2 regions of the Mesorhizobium sp. WSM2561 genome follow, and region 1 is predicted to be linked to the other one. Evidence: predicted binding sites of a transcription regulator. Region 1 holds the regulator's gene; the other holds the start of a gene.
What was found. Region 1 encodes PhoB, which activates phosphate uptake and scavenging genes when phosphate is short. Its sites were predicted from a motif close to TGTCATNNANCTGTCAT; they were not measured.

Region 1 (11,846 bases):
CGTTGAGCAGCATCAAGGCGACGGCCACACAGGCGAGAATGCCGACGATCCAGCTCGCGGTCGCCCCGATCGAGCCACGCGGCCCGCCACCCATCAGCTGGAACGTGGCATCGAGCGGCGCGACGGTGCGCCCGCTCGTCATCAGCCACGCCATGCCGCGCCAGATCAGCAGGCCGCCCAGCGTCACGATGAAGGCCGGAACCTCGAGATAGGCGATGATGAAGCCCTGAAGCGCGCCGATCATGAGGCCGAGCACCACGCCGGCAGCCAATGCGATGACCCATATCCAGGGATTTCCAAGCTGGAATCCCATGACGCGGATGAGGAATTCTGCCTGCGCAACGCCCATCACCATGCCGATCACGCCTTCGACGGAGCCGACCGAAAGATCGATGTTGCGCATCACGATGACCAGCACCATGCCGGTCGCCATGATCGCGACCGAGGAAGTCTGCACCGACAGGTTCCAGAGATTGCGCGGCGTGAGGAAAAGCCCACCCGACAGGATGTGGATTCCACCCCAGATGATCAGCAGCGCGCCGACCATGCCGAGCATGCGTATGTCGAGCTCGGTTGCCTTGAGGAAGCGGCCGAAGGGGCTGAGCTCGGATTCACGCGCCCGATCGGCAGCCGGCGTGTTGGAAGTCGTGTCGGTCATGATGTCCTCCCACCGTTGCCGTTTGCCGCGGATGCCGGAAGCAGCTTAGAAATTACCCGCGAGACACCGAAAAACAACTCTTTTGAAAAAAACGCCGCGGCGTGAAGCCGCGGCGTTTCAGGTTTTTGGCGAAGGCGGATCAGTTGCAGACCGGGACGGTGCCCGCCGCCACGCCGGCGCAGACCTCTTCCTGCTTGATCCAGCCGGCGTCGATGACGACGTTGAGATTGTCCCTGGTGATGGCAATCGGCGTCAGGAACAGCGACTTGACGACATTGCCGCCCGGCGTGGTGAAATCCTTGACGCCGGCAATGTCTGTCATCGGCTTGCCGTCGGCCAGCTGCGAGGCGATCTCGGCGGCATTCTTGCCGAGCTCGCGCGCGTCTTTCCACACCGATACGGTCTGTGTGCCGAGCGCGATGCGGTTCAACGCGGCATGGTCGCCGTCCTGGCCCGAAACCGGGACGGATCCGGCCAGGCCCTGCGCCGTCAGCGCCGCGACGACGCCACCGGCGGTGCCGTCATTGGCGGCAACCACCGCATCGACCTTGTTGTCGTTGGCGGTCAGGAACTGTTCCATGTTCTTCTGGGCGTTGGCGGGAAGCCAGCCGTCCGTATAAGCCTCGCCGACATTCTTGATCTTGCCGCTGTCGATGGCATCCTTGAGCACTTCCATGGAGCCGGCGAACAGGAAATCGGCATTCGGGTCGGCGCCCGAGCCCTTGATGAAGACGTAATTGCCTTCCGGCGCCACCTTGAACACGTCGCGGGCCTGCATGCGGCCGACTTCCTGGTTGTCGAAGGTCAGATAGAACACGTCCTTGTTCTCGATCAGCCGGTCATAGCCGACGACCGGAATGCCTTCGTCCAGCGCCTTCTGCACCGCCGGACCGATGGCCGAGGCATCCTGCGCAAGGATGATCAGCGCGTTGGCGCCCTGCGAGATCAGGCTTTCGACGTCGGTCAGCTGCTTGCCGGGATTGGACTGTGCGTCGGCGGAAATATATTTGTCGCCGGCGGCCTCGATCGCCGCCTTCATGGCGGCTTCGTCGGTCTTCCAACGCTCTTCCTGGAAGTTCGACCACGAAACGCCAATGACCTTGTCCTTGGCCTGCGCGGCCGACGCGAGCGTCAGCGACATGGCGACCCCCGCCAGAATGGCGGCTGCGAATCTCTTCATGATATTCCTCCCTGCGCCGCGTAGGGCGCGACCAACTGGCCCGAAGGCCGGCACAAAGGCTCCTATTTTTTCGAGCCTCGAAAAAATACTGGTCCAACGCCGAAGCACTGTCAACACCAATTCTGATGGATTTTGACGTCCTGTCGGGTTTTTTTTCGAGGCTCGGAATAAATAATGACAGCCCCTTCTGCTTCTGCCAGTATTTGTCGGACATTACCGACGGCTTCCGATTCATGAGCGGCCGCGGCAATGAGGAGGAAACAAAAAATGTCGGTGGGAATCCGTCATGACGATCTGCGCCGGCGCAACCGGGCGATGGTGATTTCGGCGGTACGCCGGGCAGGCCAGCCGTCGCGGACCGAGATCGCCGCGACCACCGGCCTCAGCCATTCGACCATATCGGCGATCTCTGCCGACCTGATCCAGGAAGGCATCCTGGCCGAGAGCAAGGCGAGCGAGACGGTTTCGCTGAAACGCGGCCGGCCGCAGGTCGGCCTCAGCCTCAATCCGCAAGCCGCTGCCGTGTTGGCCGTCGTGTTGTCGCTGAATTTCCTGTCGGTCGCCGTCATCGACTATGCCGGACAAGTGGTCGCCGAGGAACAGCGCCGGCTGGACACGCTGACCATGTCGCGCGACGCGCTGATCGGCGAATGTGTCGCCATCGTCCGGCGCCGGCTCGAAGATCCCGACCTCGATGTCCAAAGCGTCGCCCGCATCGCGCTGGCGATCCAGGGCATCACCGATTCTCACGCGCGCGCCATGTTGTGGTCGCCGATCACGCCGCAGACGAACATCGCCTTCGCCGACATTCTGGAACGCGAGTTCGGCATCTCGGCCATCATGGAGAACGACTGCAACATGATGGCCGTGGCGCTGCGCTGGCGCCACCCGCATCGCTACCGCGACGATTTCATCGCCATCCTGCTCTCGCACGGCATCGGCATGGGGCTGGTGCTGAAGGGCGAGCTGTTCACCGGCACCCACTCCTCGGGCGGCGAATTCGGCCACATGATCCATCGGCCGGGCGGCGCCCTTTGCCGCTGCGGGCGGCGCGGCTGCGTCGAGGCTTATGCCGGCAATTACGCCATCTGGCGCAACGCAAGGCAATTGAGCGAGAACGCCGAGCCGGTCGCCGATGTCAGCGACGCCGAGATGCGGGCACTGGCGGCCCGGGCGCGCCAGACGGACGGACCGGAGCGCGAAGCCTACCGCAAGGCCGGCGAAGCGCTCGGCTTCGGGCTCGGCAGCCTGTTCGCGCTGATCGATCCGGCACCGGTGGCCATGGTCGGCGCCAGCGCTGCCGCCTTCGACCTGATCGAACCGGCCCTGCGCGAGGCCATCGCCCAGACCGCTGGCGGCCAGCATTCGGGTTCGATTTCCTTCGACACCGAGCCGAACGAGCTGCCGCTGATCCGCGAAGGCTGCGCCATGCGGGCGCTGAGCTTCGTCGATCAGGAGATTTTCGCGCCGAGCATCCAGGCACGAGCCGGCTCGGTGGGAAAGAACGTGGCTTGAGTTCGAAGGCAGGGATCCCCGGATCGCGACTTGGCGTGTGTTCCGGTCAGGCCGCGCCGAGGATGGTGGATTCCGAGAACCGGAGCGGAGCGTACTTTCGGGTACGTCAGCACCGGAAGCGCAGGTATCAGCCGTTCGCAGGCCGGCATCACCTGAATATCAGCTAGTCTTCCCTGATCGCATAGCCGGCGCCGCGGATGGTGCGGATGACATCGGGCATGCGACCATTGTTGACCGCCTTGCGCAACCGGCCGACATGGACGTCCACCGTGCGCTCGTCGATGTAGATCGTCTCGCCCCAGACATTGTCGAGCAACTGGCTGCGCGAGAAGACCCGGCCCGGGTGGCGCATCATGAATTCGAGCAGCCGGAATTCGGTCGGCCCGAGCCGAATCTCGCTCTTCTTGCGATAGACCCGGTGCGATTCACGATCGAGCATGATGTCGCCGACCTTGAGCACGCTGGACAGCACTTCGGGCTTGGCGCGGCGCAGCAGCGCCTTGACCCTGGCCATGAATTCCGGTGTCGAGAACGGCTTGACCAGATAGTCGTCGGCTCCGGTCGAAAGGCCTCGCACCCGGTCGCTCTCCTCGCCGCGCGCGGTCAGCATGATGATCGGCAGCCGCTCGGTTTCGGGGCGCACCCGAAGGCGCCGGCAAAGCTCGATGCCGGAAACCGCCGGCACCATCCAGTCAAGCACCAAAAGATCGGGCACGTTTTCCTGCAGCCGGATTTCGGCCTCGTCGCCGCGCGTCACCACCTCGACCTGATAGCCTTCGGATTCAAGATTGTAACGGAGGAGGACGCCCAGCGGCTCTTCATCCTCCACCACCATGATGCGCGGCGCGATCATCGGCCGGTCACTCCTGTCCTGTCGCCGGCGCCGACATCGTCGTTTCGTCGAGCTTCGGGCGATCCGCCGGCAATTGCTGCCCGGTCACGACAAAATAGGCGTTTTCGGCGATGTTGGTGACATGATCGCCGATACGCTCGAGATTCTTGGCGCAGAACAGAAGGTGCGTGCAGGCGGTGATGTTGCGCGGATCCTCCATCATGTAGGTCAGGAGCTCGCGAAAAACCGCCGTGTATTTCACGTCGATCTTCTGGTCGTCGGCGCGCAGTTCCTTCAACGCGCCGGCATCGCGCGACACATAGTGCTCAACCACGCCGCGCAGCTGCACAAGAACGAGATCCGCCATCGCATCTATACCGTGCGACAGATTCCGCGGCGTCGCGCTCTGCCCGACTGCGCTGACCCGCTTGGCTATGTTCTTGGCCAGATCGCCGATGCGCTCGAGATCGCCGGCCATGCGGATTGCGCCAACCACTGCGCGCAGATCCTGCGCCATCGGCTGCCGTTTGGCGATCAGCGTGATGGCGCTGTCGTCGAGTTCGCGCTGCCGCGCATCCATGATGGCGTCGTCCGAGACGACGCGCTGCGCCATCGCATTGTCCGACGCAAGCAACGCGCGGATCGAGGCCGCGACCATTGCGGCGGCGAGCTCGTCCATGTCGCGGATCAGCCGGTCGATGTGCTCCAGTTCCTCGTCGAAAGATGCGACGGTGTGTTCACCCATGGTGCTGTCCTCGTGTTCGAAATTCGCCGGACCGCTCAGCCGAACCGGCCGGTGATGTAGTCCTGGGTGCGCTTATCGTCGGGGTTGGTGAACATCTTGTCGGTCGCGCCCTCCTCGACCAGATAGCCGAGATGGAACATCGCCGTGCGTTGCGACACGCGCGCCGCCTGCTGCATCGAATGGGTGACGATGACGATCGTATAGTTCTGGCGCAGTTCGTCGATCAGTTCCTCGACGCGGGCGGTGGCGATCGGATCGAGCGCCGAACAGGGCTCGTCCATCAGGATCACTTCCGGCGACACGGCGATGGCGCGCGCGATGCACAGGCGCTGCTGCTGTCCGCCGGACAGTCCAGTACCCGACTCGAGCAGGCGATCCTTGACCTCGTTGAACAGGCCGGCCTTCTTCAGGCTCGATTCGACGATGCCGTCCAACTCGGCCTTGCTCCTGGCCAGGCCGTGGATGCGCGGGCCGTAGGCGACGTTTTCGTAGATCGACTTCGGAAACGGGTTCGGCTTCTGGAATACCATGCCGACGCGAGCTCGCAACTCGACGACATCGATTTTCGGATCGTAGACGCCCTCGCCGTCGAGCGTGATCTTGCCGCTCACCCGCGCGATATCGATGGTGTCGTTCATTCGGTTCAGGCAACGCAGGAACGTCGACTTGCCACAGCCCGATGGCCCGATCAACGCCGTCACCTGATGCTCGCGGACATCGAGATCGACGTCGAACAGAGCTCGCTTCTCGCCGTAGTGAACAGAGACCTTTTCGCCCTTCATCTTGATCGAAGGGGCGTTGGTTGCGCTGCTCAGTTTCTGCTCGACGCCGGCTTCCGTCATGATGTTCATATCCTCTACTCCTTACCAGCGCCGCTCGAAGCGCCTGCGCAGTATCACCGCGATGGCATTCATGATGACCAAAAACACCAGCAAAATCAAAATCGCCGCCGAAGTCTTCTGCTGGAACCCCGCTTCCGGGAAATCCGCCCACATGAAAATCTGCACCGGCAGGATCGTCGCGGGATCGGTGAAGCCGCCGGGAATGTCGACGATGAAGGCGACCATGCCGATCATCAGCAACGGCGCGGTTTCGCCGAGCGCATGCGCCATTCCGAGGATGGTGCCGGTCATGATGCCCGGCATCGCCAGTGGCAGGACGTGATGGAATACGGTCTGGACCTTGGACGCTCCGATGCCAAGCGCCGCCTCGCGGATCGAAGGCGGCACGGCGCGCAGCGAAGCGCGCGAGGCGATAATGATGATCGGCAGGGTCATCAGCGCCAGCACCATGCCGCCGACCACCGGGGCTGAGCGCGGCATGCCGAAGAAATTCAGGAATACGGCAAGTCCAAGCAGGCCGAAGACGATCGAAGGCACCGCCGCCAGATTGTTGATATTCACTTCGATCATCGTCGTCAGCCGGTTCTTGGGTGCAAATTCCTCAAGATAGATCGCCGCTGAAACGCCGATCGGGAAGGCGATTGCGAGGGTTACGATCATGGTCAGGAACGATCCGACGACCGCGCCCCAGACACCGGCCAATTCCGGCTCGCGGCTTGCGCCGGTGAAGAAGAAGATCGAGTTGAACCGGCTTTCGATCAGGCCGGCGCTCTTCAGCGTGTCGAGCCAGACGATCACCTTGTCCGAAATCTTTCGCGATGCTTCCGGCGTCTCGATGACGCGCAGGAATGCCTGGCCGCTCGCGGCGGGCGCCGTGCTGTCCAGCGCCTCGATCACCGTGCCTTTTGCGATCACCGTGCCGTTGGCCGCAGGCGACAGCGAGGTCAGCTTGACCGTGCCGCCATTGAACGCGACCAGCAGCGACGACGCGCCGCTCGTCAGCGTAAACTTGCCGTTTTCGCCCTCGGTCGCACCATGGCCGCGCGCCAGCGCCAGCATGGCATCGTCGCCGAAGGTCAGATCGATGTCGCCGCTGGTTTCCGAAGGCGTGACGCTTGTCGAAATCGCTTCGTCCGAACCGACGTCGGCAAGCAAACCCTTGAGATAGAGGTCGGCAAAATCGTCAAGTGGAACCGCATAGTCCACCGTTCCTCCGAGCATCCCCGGATCAGCAGCAATATCCTTGCGCAGGAACACGCCTGTGCCGGTGGAAATCAGCCCGCGCAGCAGGCGCTTGTCCTGGCGGCTCGTCACATCCGGAAATTTTGCCGTAAGCGCTTCCTGAGCGATGGCGTCGTAGTTCACTTCATCGAGTTTCGCCGGGTCGACCTTGGCCGCTGAAAGATCGATCGGCAGCGTCAGATAGTTCTGCCGCAGCGCCGGAATCGCCTGCGTGACGATCGTCGACAGGAGCAGCACTAGGAACAAGCCGGCCAACGCAACAGCTGCGGCGCCAAGCCATTTGAACCACGTTTCCGTGCGGTAGCGGCCCTTCAGCCGCGCCTTCGCGGCATCGTCGGTATGAATGCTGACCGGCCGTCCGACGGCGCCGAATGACGAGATCGCATCAGTCATATTGCTCTCGGTATTTCTGGACGACGCGCAAAGCGACGATGTTGAGGGTAAGCGTGATGCAGAACAGCACCAGGCCGAGCGCGAAGGCTGCAAGCGTCTTGGCGCTGTCGAACTCCTGGTCGCCCACCAGCAGCGTCACGATCTGCACGGTCACGGTGGTGACCGCTTCGAGCGGGTTGGCCGTGAGGTTTGCCGCCAGCCCCGCCGCCATCACCACGATCATCGTTTCGCCGATTGCGCGGCTGACGGCAAGCAGCATCGCCGAAACGATGCCCGGAAGGGCAGCGGGAAGGACCACCTTGCGGATGGTTTCCGACTTGGTCGCGCCGAGGCCCGCGGAACCGTCTCTCAGGGATTGCGGAACGGCGTTGATCACATCGTCGGAAAGCGAGGAAACGAAGGGAATGATCATGATACCCATGACCACGCCTGCGGCGAGCGCGGATTCAGACGCGACGTTGAGGCCCAGGCTTTCGCCGATACCGCGGAAGTAGGGCGCAACCGTCAGCGCGGCGAAGAAGCCGTAGACGACGGTCGGAATGCCGGCGAGGATTTCAAGAACCGGCTTTGCGACCGCGCGGACGCTTTTGGAGGCGTAATCCGAAAGGTAGATCGCGGCCATCAACCCGATAGGCGCAGCCACCAGCATGGCGATGAAGGTGATCAGCAACGTGCCGGCAAAGAGCGGCACCATGCCAAAAATGTCCTCGTTGACCGCCCCGGCCTCCGCTCCCGCGCCGGTGAAGGCGCTCTGCGGCGACCAATGCGTGCCGAACAGGAACTTATAGAACGGCACCTGTTGGAAGAACCGCAGGGACTCGAAGATAAGCGACAGGACGATGCCGATCGTCGTCAGGATCGCGACCACCGAACAGGCGATCAAGAATGCGCGAAGAACGCGCTCGACCACGTGGCGCGCCCGGTAGGCCTGTGCGATGCGTGAATAGGCCCAGTAAAATCCGGACGCGGAAAGCACGAGCGCGACCGTCCAGATGATCCAGGTGCTGGTCGCATGGACCGATTTGTAGAGCGCGGCGGCCGCCTCTTTCGTGGGATCGGCAAAGCCGACAAGCCCGCCAAAGGCCATCGCGCGAGCGTCGCGGATGAAAGCTTCGACCTGCGGGACGCCCATTCCCGACAACTCGGAGGAGAAGCGGTCGGCAATGATCGACGATTCAATTCCTGGCGTCACCAGCGACCACAACACGATCGCAAGCAGCGCGGGACCGGCAGCAAAAAGCGCCAGAAACATGCCATGCTGGCCAGGCAGCGAATGCAGTCGCGCGACGTCGCCATTGACACTGGCAATGGCGCGGGTCCGGCCGAGCCAATAGGCCGCAGCGGCCAGAACCACCAGAAGAACAACGAGATAACCGACCATGATTCGGGACGTCCCCTCGACCGCCGGTCATTCACCGGCTCAAAGCACGGGACCTATGGTCCCGCGCTTTGTGCTTTAGGATATGAGGGGTCAGAGCAGTACGCTCGGACCCCCGAAACATCAGGAGCCCATGCCCTTCAGGGCCTTGGCGTTTTCGGCCGACTTGGCACGCTCGGCGTCCGGCAGCGGGATCAGGCCCTTGTCGGCCAGATAACCATCAGGACCCCATGCAGCCTCCGAGGTGTACTCGGCGATGAATTCCTGCATGCCGGGGATGACGCCGACATGCTCTTTTTTGGCATAGACAAAGAGCGAGCGGGAAACGCCGTAATCGCCGGATGCGATGTTCTCGAAAGTCGGCTCGACGCCGTCGACCTTGTGGCCCTGCAGCTTGTCGGCGTTCTGGTCAAGGAACGAGAAGCCAAAGACGCCGAAGGCATTCGGGTTGGCTTCCAGCTTCTGGACGATCAGATTGTCGTTTTCGCCGGCCTCGACAAAAGCGCCGTCTTCGCGGATCTCGCCGCAGCCCTTTTCGTTAGCCGCCTTCACTTCTTCCTGGCAGGCCGCATCCATGACGAGTTCGACGAACGCATCGCGCGTGCCGGATGTCGGCGGCGGGCCAAGCACCTCGATCTTTGTCGCGGGAAGCGATGCATCGACATCCGACCAGTTCTTGTAGGGGTTGGCGACGACCTTGCCGTCAACAGCGACGTTCTTGGCGAGCGCCTTGAAAACCTGTTCCTTGGTCAGATCGACGACCGTCCCTGCCTTCGAGTTGGCCAGTACGATGCCGTCGAAGCCGACCTTGATCTCGACCGGTGTCACGCCGTTTGCCTTGCAGGTTTTAAGCTCGCTGTCCTTGATGGCGCGCGAGGCATTGGTGAAGTCGGCGGTATTTTCGCCGACGCCCTGGCAAAACAGCTTCATGCCGCCGCCGGTGCCAGTCGACTCGACGACCGGGGTCTTGATCTTTCCGCTCTGGCCGAGCTTTTCAGCGACAGCCGTCGTGAAGGGGAACACTGTGGACGAACCGACGATTTGAATCTGGTCGCGCGCGGCGGCATAACCAGCCGACGCGGCGAGCGCAAGCGCCGCGGCCGACGCCGTAAGGAGGAATTTCTTCATGTGGCCTGCTCCTGTTCGGAAAATGGTCTCTCGGCGCCATTCCTTCGGCGCCCGCTGAGGCCATAGCCCCCGATTATTACAGTCACATGACAGTTTGATGTCAGCCCGGTAACCACCGCACAGCCCTGTCAAAAGGCAGGGCCGCGGATCTCGCCGCTGCAGCCGTGGTTTGCCGCTGGAATCAGCAGCTTGCGCGATTTGCGGCCGGCATTTGCCTGGACAGGCGAACAACTGGCGCCGAAAAAGAAAATCCGGGCGGGAGCGCGTTGCATGCGGCCAAGGAGGTCATGGCCGTGCCATCGCCGAAGCAGGTCCGTTGGGGTAAATCTGACCCTGCTTCTTGCCGGCGGTCGCTGCTCCCGCCCGTAACTGGAGGAGCGGAACTCGAATGCGCTTATTGTTCCAACCGGACGCATGCTTTGGTATGGTGCGATCGCACCATAGTCTTGTCGCAACGCCTCGCCGAATCGGCTGGACCCGATAGGCTGACATGGCTATCCCACGCTGGATTTCCCCGTCCGCGGACCTTTTCGAGCAAGGCGCCCTTCGCTAATGGGCTTAGGGCTGATGGGCTTGGGCAGGCAATCGTCCATGCCCCGACCCCCAATCGCGCCAAAGTCGCGCCAGGGACGCTGCGGCACTTTGATTTTTGCGCATGATCCCAGCGAAATCGATTCCGATTCTCCGGGTCATGCGCTAGCCTTGCCCGCAGTGTATTCCGACGGTTGTCGGTAGAACCGAAGCCGCGTTATAGATCCCGCAAGGGTGTTGCCGATGTTGCGACGGATCCTGCCTTTTTTCGTGTGCCCGATGCTGCTGCTAGGGGGCGGCTGCTCGCGCAGCTACGACGGCACCGTCGTCATTCCAAGGCCGCTCGATGTCCGGCGGTTCTGGGACCGGCCGCAGCAGCAGGCGCAAGCCGAACAGCCGCAGTTGCTGCAGACCGATGTCTTTCCTGCGGCGCCCGAAACGCCGGAAACAGCGGCGGCCCGCAAAATCGACACCTCCGTGGCGCCGAGAAGGAAAATCGCCAGGATTGCCAGACAACCACCGACGCCGTCATCCGAGCCGGCGAAACCGCTCACCTGCAGGAACGTCAGCCAACCCGGAAAACGGGTCCGCATGGTCTGCGAATAGCCAGCCGGCATTCAAGCGCTGGCAGCTAAAAGATGCGGCCCCGAAAAACGTTGTTGCGCACCCGCCGCAGCGGTTCGGTCCGCGCAGGCCGAGAGCATGAGCCGACTGGTGGGTTTCGGGCTGCCTGATCGGCGTTGCCGCCAGCCGCGTTGAACCTTATCCGGCCTTCGACGTTAAACAGCCATTGCAGTGCCGCGCGTCGCTTTGGACGCACAACACACGCTGTGGCGTTTTGATTTGGCGCATGGTCCTTCCGAACCGAAGGGCAGCGGAGCGGAGATCATTCCCGATCCCTTGGGTTATGCGCTGAATGGTCAAAGGAGACGGAACACATGTCGATTCACTTCACTGTCTCGGACGTGACCAGAAATCTGTTTCACTCGCTGAGACTGGACCATGAGCGCGCGCCGAGACCTCTCAGTCCTGAGCAACGTCTTTTGCTGGAATGCTACCTGGCCGGTCAGATTCCGGAATCGGCCTGGAGCGACTACGTCTTCGAGACGCCGGAATTGGCACGCCATGTCAATGCGAGACGCGGGCAACACTGATATCTTGGTGAACCGGTCCGATCGCTCGAGGTGACGCCACCGAACAACGCTTGGCTGAATCGGCGGCCCGATCAGCGTGGCGTTGCGCTTGAAGCTGAGGGTGCTCGACGACAATAGCCATTGAGACAAAAAGGCCGGCACATGGCCGACCTTTCCTTCCACCTCGACCCGCGCCAGTACATCCGTGGTCACGGGTTGGAGGTGAATTGCCGACCAGTAGATAGGGATTTGGTTAACGAATCCTTAAC
Region 2 (11,846 bases), on a different contig from region 1:
GTCTCAGACAAGCGCGTGCAACGTCTGACGCGAGACGATGCAGCTGAGATGCTCGCCTTGGCATTGGTCACCAAGCCTGGCCCATTCACGCTCGAAGCCTTGAGCCTCGGCGATTTTTGGGGTGTGAAGATCGAGGGCCGACTTGCGGCGATGGCCGGCGAACGCATGAAGCAACCCGGCTATACCGAACTTAGCGGGGTGTGCTCACATCCGGAATTTCGGGGCGGTGGCCTGGGCAGGCTGCTGTCGCTGTTCGTGGCAAACCAGATAGCGGCGCGCGGCGAAGTTCCCTATCTCCACGCCTTTGCCAGCAACACCACGGCCATCGGATTATACGAGTCCATTGGCTTCAGGTTGAGAAGCATGATGAACGTGGCCGTGGTTCAGCGCGCCGAATGAGCCCATCAGGCGCATTCCCGCGCATCAGGAAAAGGAAGGATTTCGTATCGACGAAATCCTTCCTTGGCGCTGCTAGCGCCTTGCAGTGATTCAGACCGCGATTTTGCCACCGCCCTGTTTGGTGATGGCGACGACCGACGGCCGCACCGGCATATCGGGCTTGAAGTCAGGCCAGCGGGTCGATGGGTCCTCATAATAGGAGGGACGGCCAAAAGCCTCCCAGTCCTCGCCGCCATCGGCCGGATGCTGGACCGCGACGAAGGCGGTCTGGTCGTCGGGCGTGAACAGCGGGCCGCAGAGTTCGGCGCCGATCGGCACGCGGAAGAACAGCTTCGAGGTCGCCCGCGCCTCGCCTTCGGTGTCGACCGCCCACAGGCCATCGGTGCGGCCGGTCGCCTTCGGGCCCTGGCCATCGGTCGACACCCAGAGCCGGCCGGCCGCATCGATGGCGCAATTGTCCGGCATGCTGAACCAGCCATTGGCGGTGGTTGCGGTCGAGAAAGTAGCGCCGACTTCGGCCACCGAGGGATCGCCGCATTTCAACATGATTTCCCACTTGCCCTTGGTGGCAGTGAAATCGCCACCGTCCTCGACAATCTCGATGATGTGGCCGAAGGCGTTTTCGGCGCGCGGGTTGGCGGCGTCGACCTGCTCCGTCTTGCGCTTCGAATTGTTGGTCAGCATGACGTAGACCTTGCCGGTCGTCGGGTGGGGCTGAATATCCTCGGGGCGGTCCATCTTGGTGGCGCCGAGAAGATCGGCGGCAAGCCTTGTCCCGATCAGCACGTCGGCCTGGCTGGCAAAGCCGTTCTCGGCGGTCAACGGACCCTGGCCGTGAACCAGCGGCAGCCATTCCAGGGTACCGTCCTCGGCGAATTTGGCGACGTAGAGCGTGCCGTCGTCGAGAAGATCCATGTTGGCGGCGCGGTCCTCGGCGTTGAACTTGCCGGCCGTGACGAATTTGTAGGCATAGTCGAAACGCTCGTCGTCACCTTGGTAGAACACCACACGGCCATCCTTGGCGACGATCGATTCGGCGCCCTCATGCTTGAAACGGCCCATGGCAGTGCGCTTCCGCGGCACCGAGGTCGGATCGTTGACGTCGACCTCAACGATCCAGCCGAAGCGATTCGGCTCGTTCGGCTCCTTGCCGATATCGAAGCGGTCGTAATGCGCAGCCCATTCATAGGAGCCGTCGGGAATCCCCAGGCGCTTGTAGTTGGCGGCTTCCTTGTGACCTTCCTGCAGCTCGCCCGAGAAATAGCCGTGTATGTTTTCCTCGGCCATGATGTAGGTGCCCCAGGGCGTGACGCCGCCGGCACAATTGTTGACGCTGCCGAAGACCTTCGTGCCGGTCGGATCGGCACTGGTCTTGACCCGGTCGTGGCCGGCGACGGGGCCGGACAGCGCCATCTCGGTGTTGGCGGTGATGCGGCGATTGAGCTTGCCGTCGCGCATCACCTGCCATTTGCCTGATACCTTGCGAATTTCGACGATGGTGCCGCCATGCGCGGCTATCTCGATATCGACCTGTTCCTTGCTCAGTGGGGCCTGCTTGGCCTCGCCATCGACGATGCTGACAAGGCCCGGGAACATCAGATGCGGATTGGTGTACTCGTGGTTGACCACCAGCAGGCCGTGCTCGGCCGAGCCGTCTATCGGGAGATAGCCGACATAGTCGTTGTTGTAGCCAAACTGTCTTTCCTGGGCCTGCGCCGACTGTTTTGTCGGATCGAATTCCGGCGAATCGGCAAACAGCGGATCGCCCCAGCGCAACAGCACGTCGGCGTCGTAGCCGGCGGCGACATGGTGCTTGTCGTCGACGCCTGCCTCGACCTCGTCGAAACTGAAGACCGAGCCGCCTCCGGCGCGGGCATCGTCGGCGAGGATCAGCGCGAGCGGGCTGACGGTGGCGGCGATGGCGGTTGCCGCGAGCGATCCCTGCAGAAAACCACGGCGCGAGAATCGCGCGGCGATGATTTCGCCCATCGTCTGGTTGTTGGTGGGATTGGTTCCTGGCCCATCGTTTTCCTCGAGCAGGCTGGTGCGGAAATGGGCGTCGGGGCGATGTTCAGTCATGGGGCTTGCCTCTGGCTCTTTGGGATGGCTGGAGCGTGTTGCTTGACTGACCGCGTATCGCCAGCAGATCACAGTTTGATGACGTTGCCGACCAATTTCCAGCCCGATCTCATGTCTTTGATCAGGCCGCTTGACCGCGACCGACGCTTCCGAAACAAGATCTGCGGCAGGCGCGCAAGCACTGCGTCGGGAGGAACGAAAAAGTGAGTTTCTGGGGACTGGGGCAGCTCGGCATTTCGACGGTGATCTTCCTGCTGGCGGCGACGGCGGCCAAGCAATGGGGGCTGGCGCCGAGCCTCGGCAAGATCGTTCTGACACTGGCGCTCTATTCAGCGGGCAATCTGATCATGCTGAGGCTGATCCGTGAATTCGGCATGTCGGTGTCGTTCAGCCTGTCGGCGGTGATCCAACTGGTGTCGGTGAACGTGGTGGCATTGGTGTTCTTCGGCGAGCGCGTCAATTCGTTGCAGGCGACCGGCATCGTGCTCGCCGTCGCAGCGGTGGCGCTGATCACGCTCGGACCCTATCTGCAAAAACTGTAGTTGCGCATGACCCCGAAAATCGGAATCGATTTCGGAAAGGATCATGCGCCAAATCAAAGTGCTACAGCGTCCTTTGCGTCCAAAAGGACGCGCGGCGCTGTAGGACGATTGGCCCGATGAAGAATACCGCAAACAAGCTGCTCAACTGGATCGAATTCCCGGTGCTGTTGGCCGGACTGGTCATCGCCGGCGGACTGTGGGGGTTCGAGGAGCTGATGGAGGTGGCGCGGGACACCACGCCGCACGCCTTCGACACGGAAATCATGCTCGCCTTCCGTGAAGCGGGACAGCCCGACAATCCGATCGGACCGCCATGGCTGGAAGGGGCGATGCGCGACATTACCAGCCTCGGCAGCGCCATCGTGCTCGGGCTGATCACAGCGGCGGTGATTGTCTATCTGCTGCTGATCCACAAGCCGGGAGCAGCGTTTCTGGTCTTCGTCGCGGTGGCGGGCGGGCAGGCCCTGTCGAGCACGCTGAAGCTCGGAATCGATCGGCCGCGCCCCGACCTGGTCTCGCATCTTGCCGACGTGGCGACGCTTTCGTTTCCAAGCGGCCATGCGATGCTGTCGGCGGTGACATATTTGACGCTGGGCAGCATGGCGTCGCGTTTCCTGCCTGGGCGAACGACCCAGATCTATGTGCTGGGACTTGCCGTGCTGACAACACTGCTGGTCGGCATCAGCCGCGTCTATCTCGGCGTTCATTGGCCATCGGACGTGCTGGCCGGCTGGTGCGCCGGCTTCGCCTGGGCAATGCTGTGCTGGCTGGCCGCATGGGCGTTCCAGCGATGGCGCGGGCAGACCGCCGGCGCCTGAACCGCCCATTCCGAACGACGATTCGCCAATTCTCCTTTAAGTTGCGGCGGCTGGGGCGTGCTGGTCCAGCAGGCGCAAGCTCGCCAGGATGCAACCGGGCCGTGTGTACATGTTTGATATGTGCATGATGATGCTTGAACCATCACAATGATAGTATTATACATGGGAATGCAGACTCAGACGGGGGTTTTTAGCCGATGATCACTGCCGCGCAGATGCGCGCCGCAAGGGCGCTGGCCGGCATCGATCAGAAGACGCTCGCCGAGCGCGCCGGGGTTTCGCTTCCAACCATTCAGCGCATGGAAGCGAGCGACGGCGTGGTCAGGGGCGTGGTCAATACACTGATGAAGGTCATCCAGGCCCTCGACGAGGCCGGCGTGGAGCTGATCGGCGAGAACCAGGCCAGCGAGCGCGGCGGCAGGGGGGTGCGCCTCAAGCCGGTCGTGCCGCAGAACCCGCCAGGCTGAGCCGAAATAGAGTCGCGACGGCGACCGCCGACAGTCCTGCCGACGATCCCGCCGCTTGCTTGGTTTTATGCGCGGCCGCTGTGCACTTTGGCGGCATGCATCAGGAGCGGAAGGCAGTCCATGCATCGAACCCGACGGGCAATTCATCAACCGGCGCAGCCGACATTTTCCGAACTGTTCACGCCGAAGCTGGCGACGGTGCTGCGCGAAGGCTACACATCAGAGCACTTCAAGGCCGATGCCATCGCCGGACTGACCGTGGCCATCGTGGCGCTGCCGCTGTCGATGGCGATCGCGATCGCATCGGGCGTGTCTCCGGAGCGCGGGCTCTACACTTCCATCATTGGCGGTTTCCTCGTCTCGGCGCTGGGCGGCAGCCGTTTCCAGATCGGCGGGCCGGCGGGCGCCTTTATCGTGCTGATGGCGGCAACCGTGGCACGGGTCGGCGTCGACGGGTTGCTGCTGGCGACGATGATGGCCGGCGTCTTGCTGCTCGTCATCGGCTACCTCAGGCTTGGCACCTACATCAAATTCATTCCTTATCCGGTGACCGTCGGCTTCACCGCCGGCATCGCCATCATCATCTTCTCCGGCCAGATCGTCGAGCTGTTCGGGCTAAAACTCGCCGGCAAAGAACCTGGACCGCTGGTGCCGAAGCTGATGGCGATCGGCGAGGCGGCCGGCACGATCAATCTCGCCGCCACCTTCGTCGCTCTGCTGACCATCGTCGCCATTGCCCTGATGAAACGGTGGCGGCCGAAATGGCCCGCCATGCTGATCGCCATCGGTCTGGCGTCGCTTGTCGTGGCGCTGTTTTCGCTGCCTGCCGAAACGATCGGCACGCGCTTCGGCGGTATCCCGCGCAGCCTGCAAATGCCGGCCTTTCCGCCGATCAGCTTCGACAGGATAGTCGACGTCCTGCCAGACGCCCTAGCCTTTGCGCTGCTCGGCGCGATCGAATCGCTGCTGTCGGCGGTGGTCGCCGACGGCATGACAGGAAGGCGGCACCGCTCCAACTGCGAACTCGTCGCGCAAGGCTTCGCCAACATCGCGTCCGCCCTGTTCGGCGGCATCTGCACCACCGGCACCATAGCCCGCACGGCGACCAATGTGCGGGCCGGCGCGCATGGACCGGTTTCGGGCATGATCCACTCGGCCCTCCTGCTTGCCCTGATGCTGGTGGCGGCGCCGCTGGCCGGCTACATCCCGCTTGCAGCCCTTGCCGGCGTGCTGGCGGTGGTGTGCTGGAACATGTTCGAGAAGCAGGCCTTTGCCACGCTGCTGCGTGCCTCGCGCGGCGACGCGCTGGTGCTGATGGCGACTTTCCTGATCGTCATCTTCCGCGATCTCACCGAAGGCATCGTCGTCGGCTTCGCGCTGGGCTCGATCCTGTTCATCGACCGCATGGCCAAGAGCATTGCGGTTGAGCCGGATCAGGGACTGGTGCAGGACGATGTCGCCGACAGAACCGGCGCCGCAAACGCATACGATTCCAGCGAGGCCAGCGATGCCGACACCGTCGTCTACCGGATTTCCGGCGCCTTCTTCTTCGGCGCCGCCTCGACCGTCGCCACGGTGCTGGACCGCATCGCCGACCAGCGCAAGAACTTCATCCTCGACTGCTCGGCCGTGCCATTCTTCGATTCAACGGCGGCCAACGTCATCGAGAGCGCTGCCCACAAGGCGAGGCGCGCCGGCGTTCGCTTCATCATATCAGGCGCTTCGCCGCAGACACGCCGCATGCTGATCAACCACGGCGTCAAACGGCCGCTGGTGACATACGCCGCCTCGATCAGGGACGCGCGAGCGCAGTTGAAGAATGCCGCGCCGGGAGAGGTCTAACCCTCTCCTCATCGTCAGCGATGTCGGACGGACGCAAGCACCGCGTCAGGCAGCGGCGCCGGGCGCGCTGGCGTCTTCGTGCGGCGCGGCGGCCAGACCGGTGCGCGCCTTGCGCGCGAGTTTTTTTGTCGAGCGCCTGGGCCTATCGCCGAACAGATCGGCTGCCGCCGCAAGACAGGTCTTTTTCAGGCTTTTCTCCGAGCGCTTCAACAGCTTGCTCGGCAGTCGCGTTTCCTGAGGAGAGCCGAGCGGCCGGTCACCGGCTTCGAGAAGGTTGCGCAGGACGAATACATCATGCAGTTCGCCCAGCTTTTCGCCGAGTTCGTCGACCGCCTTGCGCCGGGCCTTGATCGGCGTCGGCCACAGCCTTCCGAGCAGCGACAGATGCATGCCGTGAGTCTTTGCCGCCTTGCGCAGATCGTGGAAATCGTCGGCATCACTGCGGGAGCCCGCTTTGTCCAGCGCCTTTCTGGCGCGACGCAGAGTGATGCGGGCGCCTTCGGCAAGCACATCGGCGGCCTGTTCGGGCTGGTCGGGCAAGGCTAACGTATCGATGCGGTTGATGCCATCCTCGCAAGCGGCAGTCGCGGCAGCTATCGCGGCGCCGAGGCCAACTCCACCATGCAATTCGTGCTGGCGCGCCACCAGCGCGTCGCGAACGGCATCGAGACCGCCACCAGCGCATTGCTCGGGAAAGTCTTTTGCCAGCCGGTCGATGGTTTCAACGAGCGCGGTCGCCTCTCGCGGGCCGGCAAGCAGGGCAGCCACCTCTCGGTAGCATTGGTTCTCGGTACTGCAAAATGTTTCGTCTCCGGGACGGACCAGGCGCAGCAAGGCACGCACCTTCTTCAGCCGCCTGCGGCATTTGTGCAGCGCCTGCTCCGGCCTGTCATGCGCCGCGTCCAGATGGACGAGCGCCTTGCCGATCTCCTCAGCGAGGATGCGCCTGACCTCGCCAGTCAATGGCAGGCGCGGATCGATGCGGTAGCTCATGCGGCGATCTCCGGAATTCCCTCGACGGCGAGCGACGCGTTGTAGAACCTGTGCTCGCCGGTGACTTCGCGGCCGAGCCAATCTGGCAGCATTTCGCCCTGCACGTCCTGCGGCGTCTCAAGCTCGGCGACCACCAGACCGCTGAGCATCCCGCCGAAGACATCGACTTCATAGAGATGGCCGCGATGCCTAACATGGTGGCGTGTCTTCTCGATGACACGACCGATTGCGAAGGCCAGCATCTCTTCCGCATCCGCCAGAAGGATCGGATATTCGAATTCGTCGCGTTCGCGGGCCTTGCTGCCGAATTTGAGCGTCAGCTTTGCCGAGGCGCCGTCGCTGATGCGCACGCGGATCGAGCGGTCGGGCGCGGCAACGAGATAGAACTGGCGAATGCGGATGTCCGCTTCGACCAGATCCCGCCAGCCATCGCCGGAGACCAGGAACTTGCGCTCGATTTCCTTGACCATGGCTCCGCACTAAAGCGCGTGCGGCTGGAGATGGCAAGATGGACACAGACTAGTGTTGACTTTAATCATTCGATTGATTAAATGTTTGGTATGAGCAAACCGACAAACGCCAAAATTCCGCAGCGAGACGCATCCCCCGCCGAGATGACGCGCGCGGCACTTGTTCGCGCAGCGCTGAAGCTGTTCGGACGCCAGGGTTTCGACGGCACTTCGACGCGCGAGATCGCGGCTGAGGCCAGGGCCAATATCGGCTCGATCGCCTATCATTTCGGCGGCAAGGAAGGGCTTCGCAACGCTGCGGCCGACTATATCGTCGACACCATCCAGACCATTGCCGGCCAGGCGATCGGCAATCTGCAGGGGCCAAGCGAATCAGAAACGGGCGAACCAGAAACGGGCGACCCCGAAGCGGCGCGGGCACAACTGTTCACCGCGCTGGAGCGGATGGTAGCTTTCATCGTGGCAAGGCCGGAGGCCGGGGAGATCGTGCAGTTCGTCCTGCGTGAGCTATCGCATCCGACGGCGGCACTCGACCGCATCTATGACGGCGTGTTCGAGCCGACGCATCGCCGGCTCTGCCTGATCTGGGAGCAGGCGACGGGCGAGGCGGCCGAAAGCGAGGCTACCCGACTCACCGTGTTCACGCTGATCGGCCAGGTCGTCTATTTCCGCATCGGCCGCGAGGCGGTGATGCGCCGCATGGGCTGGCGCGCGATCGGCGACGCCGAGGCCACCAAGATCGCGGCGGCAGTGACGGATAATCTCGGCGCGATTTTGGCTCGGCGTCACTTAACCGACCGGAAGGATCGTAGATCATGAGTTTCCTCTGCTCTGTGCCGCTCGCCGCCCTGCTTTTCAGCACCTGCGCACCGGCGGCGCCGCTCGCCGTCGGCTATGTCGAGGGCGACTATGTGCTGCTCGCGCCGATCGAGGTGGCGCAGGTCGAGACGATTTCGGTCAAGCGCGGCGATCGCGTCGCGCCGGGCACGCCAGTGGTGACGCTGGAAAGCGCCGACGCAAAAATAGCCGTCGCGCAAGCCGAGGCGGCCCTTGCCCAGGCCCAGGCGCAACTTGCCGACCTGCAGGTCGGCAAGCGGCCGGAAGAGATTGAGGTGCTCAAGGCGCAGGTCGACATGGCCAAGGCGCAAGCCGCCGACGCCAAACGCAGATACACCCGCGCCAGCGATTTGTTCAAACGCGGCACTGGCACCCAGGCCGATCATGATACGGCTTCGGCGTCGCTGGAAATTGCCAACGCGCAGCTCGGCCAGGCGGAAGCCAATCTCGCTGTCGGAGGCCTGCCGGCGCGGCCCGAGACGATCAAGGCCGCCGACAATCAGGTCAGGCAGGCGCAATCGGCGCTGGAGCAAGCGCGCTGGCGGCTGTCGAAGCGTGTGCTGGCGGCGCCTTCGCCCGGCCGCATCAACGATGTGATCCGCTATCCCGGCGACACCGCCGGGCCGACCGCGCCGGTCATTTCGATTCTGCCGGACGGCGCGGTGAAGCTCAGCGTCTATGTGCCGGAAAGCGCGTTCTCGTCGGTGGAAGTCGGCACGCTGCTCAACGTCCATTGCGAAGGCTGCGGGCCGGACGTGAAGGCTCGCGTCAGCTACGTGTCGCCGGACCCGGAATTCACGCCGCCGGTGATCTACTCGCTCGAGACCCGGCAGAAGCTGGTCTATCTGGTCGAGGCGCGGCCGGAGGGCGACGCCGGCGCGCTGCAACCGGGGCAGATCGTCGATGTCGAACTGGCGGATATCGGCAAATGAACGTCATCGACGTCCACGGCCTGGTCAAGCGTTTTGGTGACAAGACCGTCGTCGACCATGTGACGATGACGGTGGCCGAGGGCGAGATCGTCGGCTTCCTCGGCCCCAACGGCTCGGGCAAGACGACGACCATCCGCATCATGTGCGGCCTGCTGACGCCGGATGAGGGCGAAGGCACGGTGCTCGGCTTCGACATCCGCACCGACAGTCTGAGGATCAAGCGCGAAGTCGGCTATATGACGCAGAAATTCTCGTTCTACGACGATTTGACCATCGCCGAAAATCTGGAATTCGTGGCGCGGCTCTATGGATTGAAGCCGCTCAACGAGCATGTGGCCAGCACGCTGGAGGATCTTGGCCTCACTTCGCGCAAGGACCAGTTGGCCGGCACGCTGTCCGGTGGCTGGAAGCAGCGGCTGGCACTGGCCGCCTGCATCATGCACAAGCCCAGATTGCTGCTGCTCGACGAGCCGACGGCGGGCGTCGATCCGAAGGCGCGGCGTGAATTCTGGGACGAGATCCATCGGCTGGCCAGCGGCGGGCTGACCGTGCTGGTCTCCACGCATTACATGGATGAGGCAGAGCGCTGCCATCGCATCGGCTACATCTCCTACGGCAGGATGCTGGCCACCGGCACGGTCGACGAGGTGGTCAGGAATGCCGGGCTGACGACCTTCGTCGTGCAGGGTCCGCGGCTCGACCAGGTCGCTGCCGCACTCAGCGGCCGGTCCGGTGTTGACCAGGTGGCGCCGTTTGGCGCGACGCTGCATGTCGTCGGTTCCGACAAGACGGCGCTCCAGGCCGCCCTCGCCGATGTCGAGAAAGACCACAAGGGCGTCACGGTGACGTCGGGCGAGACCAGCCTGGAGGATGTGTTCATCCAGTTCATGTCCGGCTCGAAGGACAATATGGGATGAAAAACGGGATAAACAGCGTCTTTTCCCTCGCCAGGCTCGGCGCGCTGCTGATCAAGGAGTTCATCCAGATGCGGCGCGACCGCATCACCTTCGCCATGATGCTGGGCGTGCCGCTGATGCAGCTGGTGCTGTTTGGCTATGCCATCAACAACGATCCGAAGAGCCTGCCGGCAGCCCTGGTGGCGATGAGCAGCGATCCTTACACGCGAGCCATGGTTTCGGCGCTGCAGACCACCGGCTACTACCGCTTCGACCATGTCGCGCAAAATGCCGCCGAGGCGGAATTCCTGATGGCGCGTGGCGACGTCGCCTTCGTCGTCACCATTCCCGCCGACTTTGCCCGGCGAGTCGAGCGCGGCGACCAGCCGCAAATCCTGATCGAGGCTGATGCGACCGACCCGGCAGTCGCCAGCGGGGCCATTTCGACGCTCGGCACCGTTGCCAACCAGGCGCTGCTCAGGGCGCGCGGCATGCAGGAGACGGCCGCCGAAGCCGCCCGAGGCCAGCTCGAAGTGGTGGTGCACCGACGCTACAATCCGGAAGGCATCTCGCAATACAACATCGTCCCCGGCCTGCTCGGCGTCATCCTGCAGATGACGATGGTGATGATGACCTCGATCGCGCTGACGCGCGAGACCGAGCGCGGCACGATGGAAAACCTTCTGGCGATGCCGTCCAGCCCGCTCGAAATCATGCTCGGCAAGGTGCTGCCCTATCTGGTGGTCGGCGCCGTGCAAGTGGCGGTGGTGCTGGCGGCGGCCAAGCTGCTGTTTGGGGTTCCCTTCACCGGGTCGTTATCGCTGCTGCTTGCGGCGGTTCTGGTCTTCGTGCTGGCGCTGGTGCTGCTCGGCTACACCATCTCGACGATGGCGCGCACGCAGATGCAGGCACTGCAACTCACCTTCTTCTTCTTTCTGCCGTCGATCCTGTTGTCGGGCTTCATGTTCCCCTATCGCGGCATGCCTGGCTGGGCGCAGATCTTCGGCGAGATCCTGCCGCTGACGCATTTCCTGCGCATCATCCGCGCGGTGATGCTGAAGGGCGCCGACCTGCCGGCGGTCGCAACCGAAATAGGCTGGCTGGTCGTGTTCGTGGCGCTGTTTGCCGGCGTGGCGCTGGTGCGGTTCCGCCGGACGCTGGATTAGGAATTAGGATCCAACTCAAGCAGCTTACGCAAATGGCCGAGGTGTCACCTTGGATGCATGATCATTCGGGTCGAGGTTCATGCGGGCGTCCCGGGACCGGCGACAATTCAGGCGCATCCAGTCCTTTGAAGGGATCGCGCCAGGCGTCGATCTCTTCAAGCTGGCGATACCAGCGACTGACCGAAGGATAATCGTCGAGCGGCAATCTGGCGACATCGTTGAATGGCAGAAACGTCGCCATTCTAAAGTCGGCATAGGAAACCGAATCTTCGACCAGCCAGTCTCGCTCGGAAAGCGCGTTCTCAAGTGTTGCAGCGGCCGTGCGAAAGTCCCTCAGCCCCTCCTCAACCCGGTGCTGATCGATCGGGCCAATCCCATAGCGCTGCTTGGTGCCGCGTTCGAAAT

Region 2: a site for PhoB is predicted at 2,546-2,562, ahead of M727_RS0123640 (PhoX family phosphatase). Genes of this name have one in related genera too.

What each region holds. Positions count from the first base shown of each region.
Region 1 covers NZ_AZUX01000016.1:183,143-194,988, forward strand. The annotation lists gene M727_RS0115685 (sugar ABC transporter permease) at 1-658, opposite strand, end outside; gene xylF (D-xylose ABC transporter substrate-binding protein) at 798-1,838, opposite strand; gene M727_RS0115695 (ROK family protein) at 2,106-3,353, shown strand; gene phoB (phosphate regulon transcriptional regulator PhoB) at 3,517-4,206, opposite strand; gene phoU (phosphate signaling complex protein PhoU) at 4,214-4,930, opposite strand; gene pstB (phosphate ABC transporter ATP-binding protein PstB) at 4,966-5,781, opposite strand; gene pstA (phosphate ABC transporter permease PstA) at 5,794-7,407, opposite strand; gene pstC (phosphate ABC transporter permease subunit PstC) at 7,400-8,788, opposite strand; gene M727_RS0115725 (PstS family phosphate ABC transporter substrate-binding protein) at 8,909-9,913, opposite strand; gene M727_RS0115735 (hypothetical protein) at 10,688-11,050, shown strand; gene M727_RS39980 (hypothetical protein) at 11,383-11,598, shown strand.
Region 2 covers NZ_AZUX01000030.1:57,383-69,228, forward strand. The annotation lists gene M727_RS0123635 (GNAT family N-acetyltransferase) at 1-399, shown strand, start outside; gene M727_RS0123640 (PhoX family phosphatase) at 490-2,478, opposite strand; gene M727_RS0123650 (hypothetical protein) at 2,682-3,020, shown strand; gene M727_RS0123655 (phosphatase PAP2 family protein) at 3,137-3,838, shown strand; gene M727_RS0123660 (helix-turn-helix transcriptional regulator) at 4,036-4,305, shown strand; gene M727_RS0123665 (SulP family inorganic anion transporter) at 4,426-6,147, shown strand; gene M727_RS0123670 (CHAD domain-containing protein) at 6,193-7,140, opposite strand; gene M727_RS0123675 (CYTH domain-containing protein) at 7,137-7,610, opposite strand; gene M727_RS0123680 (CerR family C-terminal domain-containing protein) at 7,701-8,429, shown strand; gene M727_RS0123685 (HlyD family efflux transporter periplasmic adaptor subunit) at 8,426-9,379, shown strand; gene M727_RS0123690 (ABC transporter ATP-binding protein) at 9,376-10,296, shown strand; gene M727_RS0123695 (ABC transporter permease) at 10,305-11,441, shown strand; gene M727_RS0123700 (glutathione S-transferase family protein) at 11,503-11,846, opposite strand, start outside.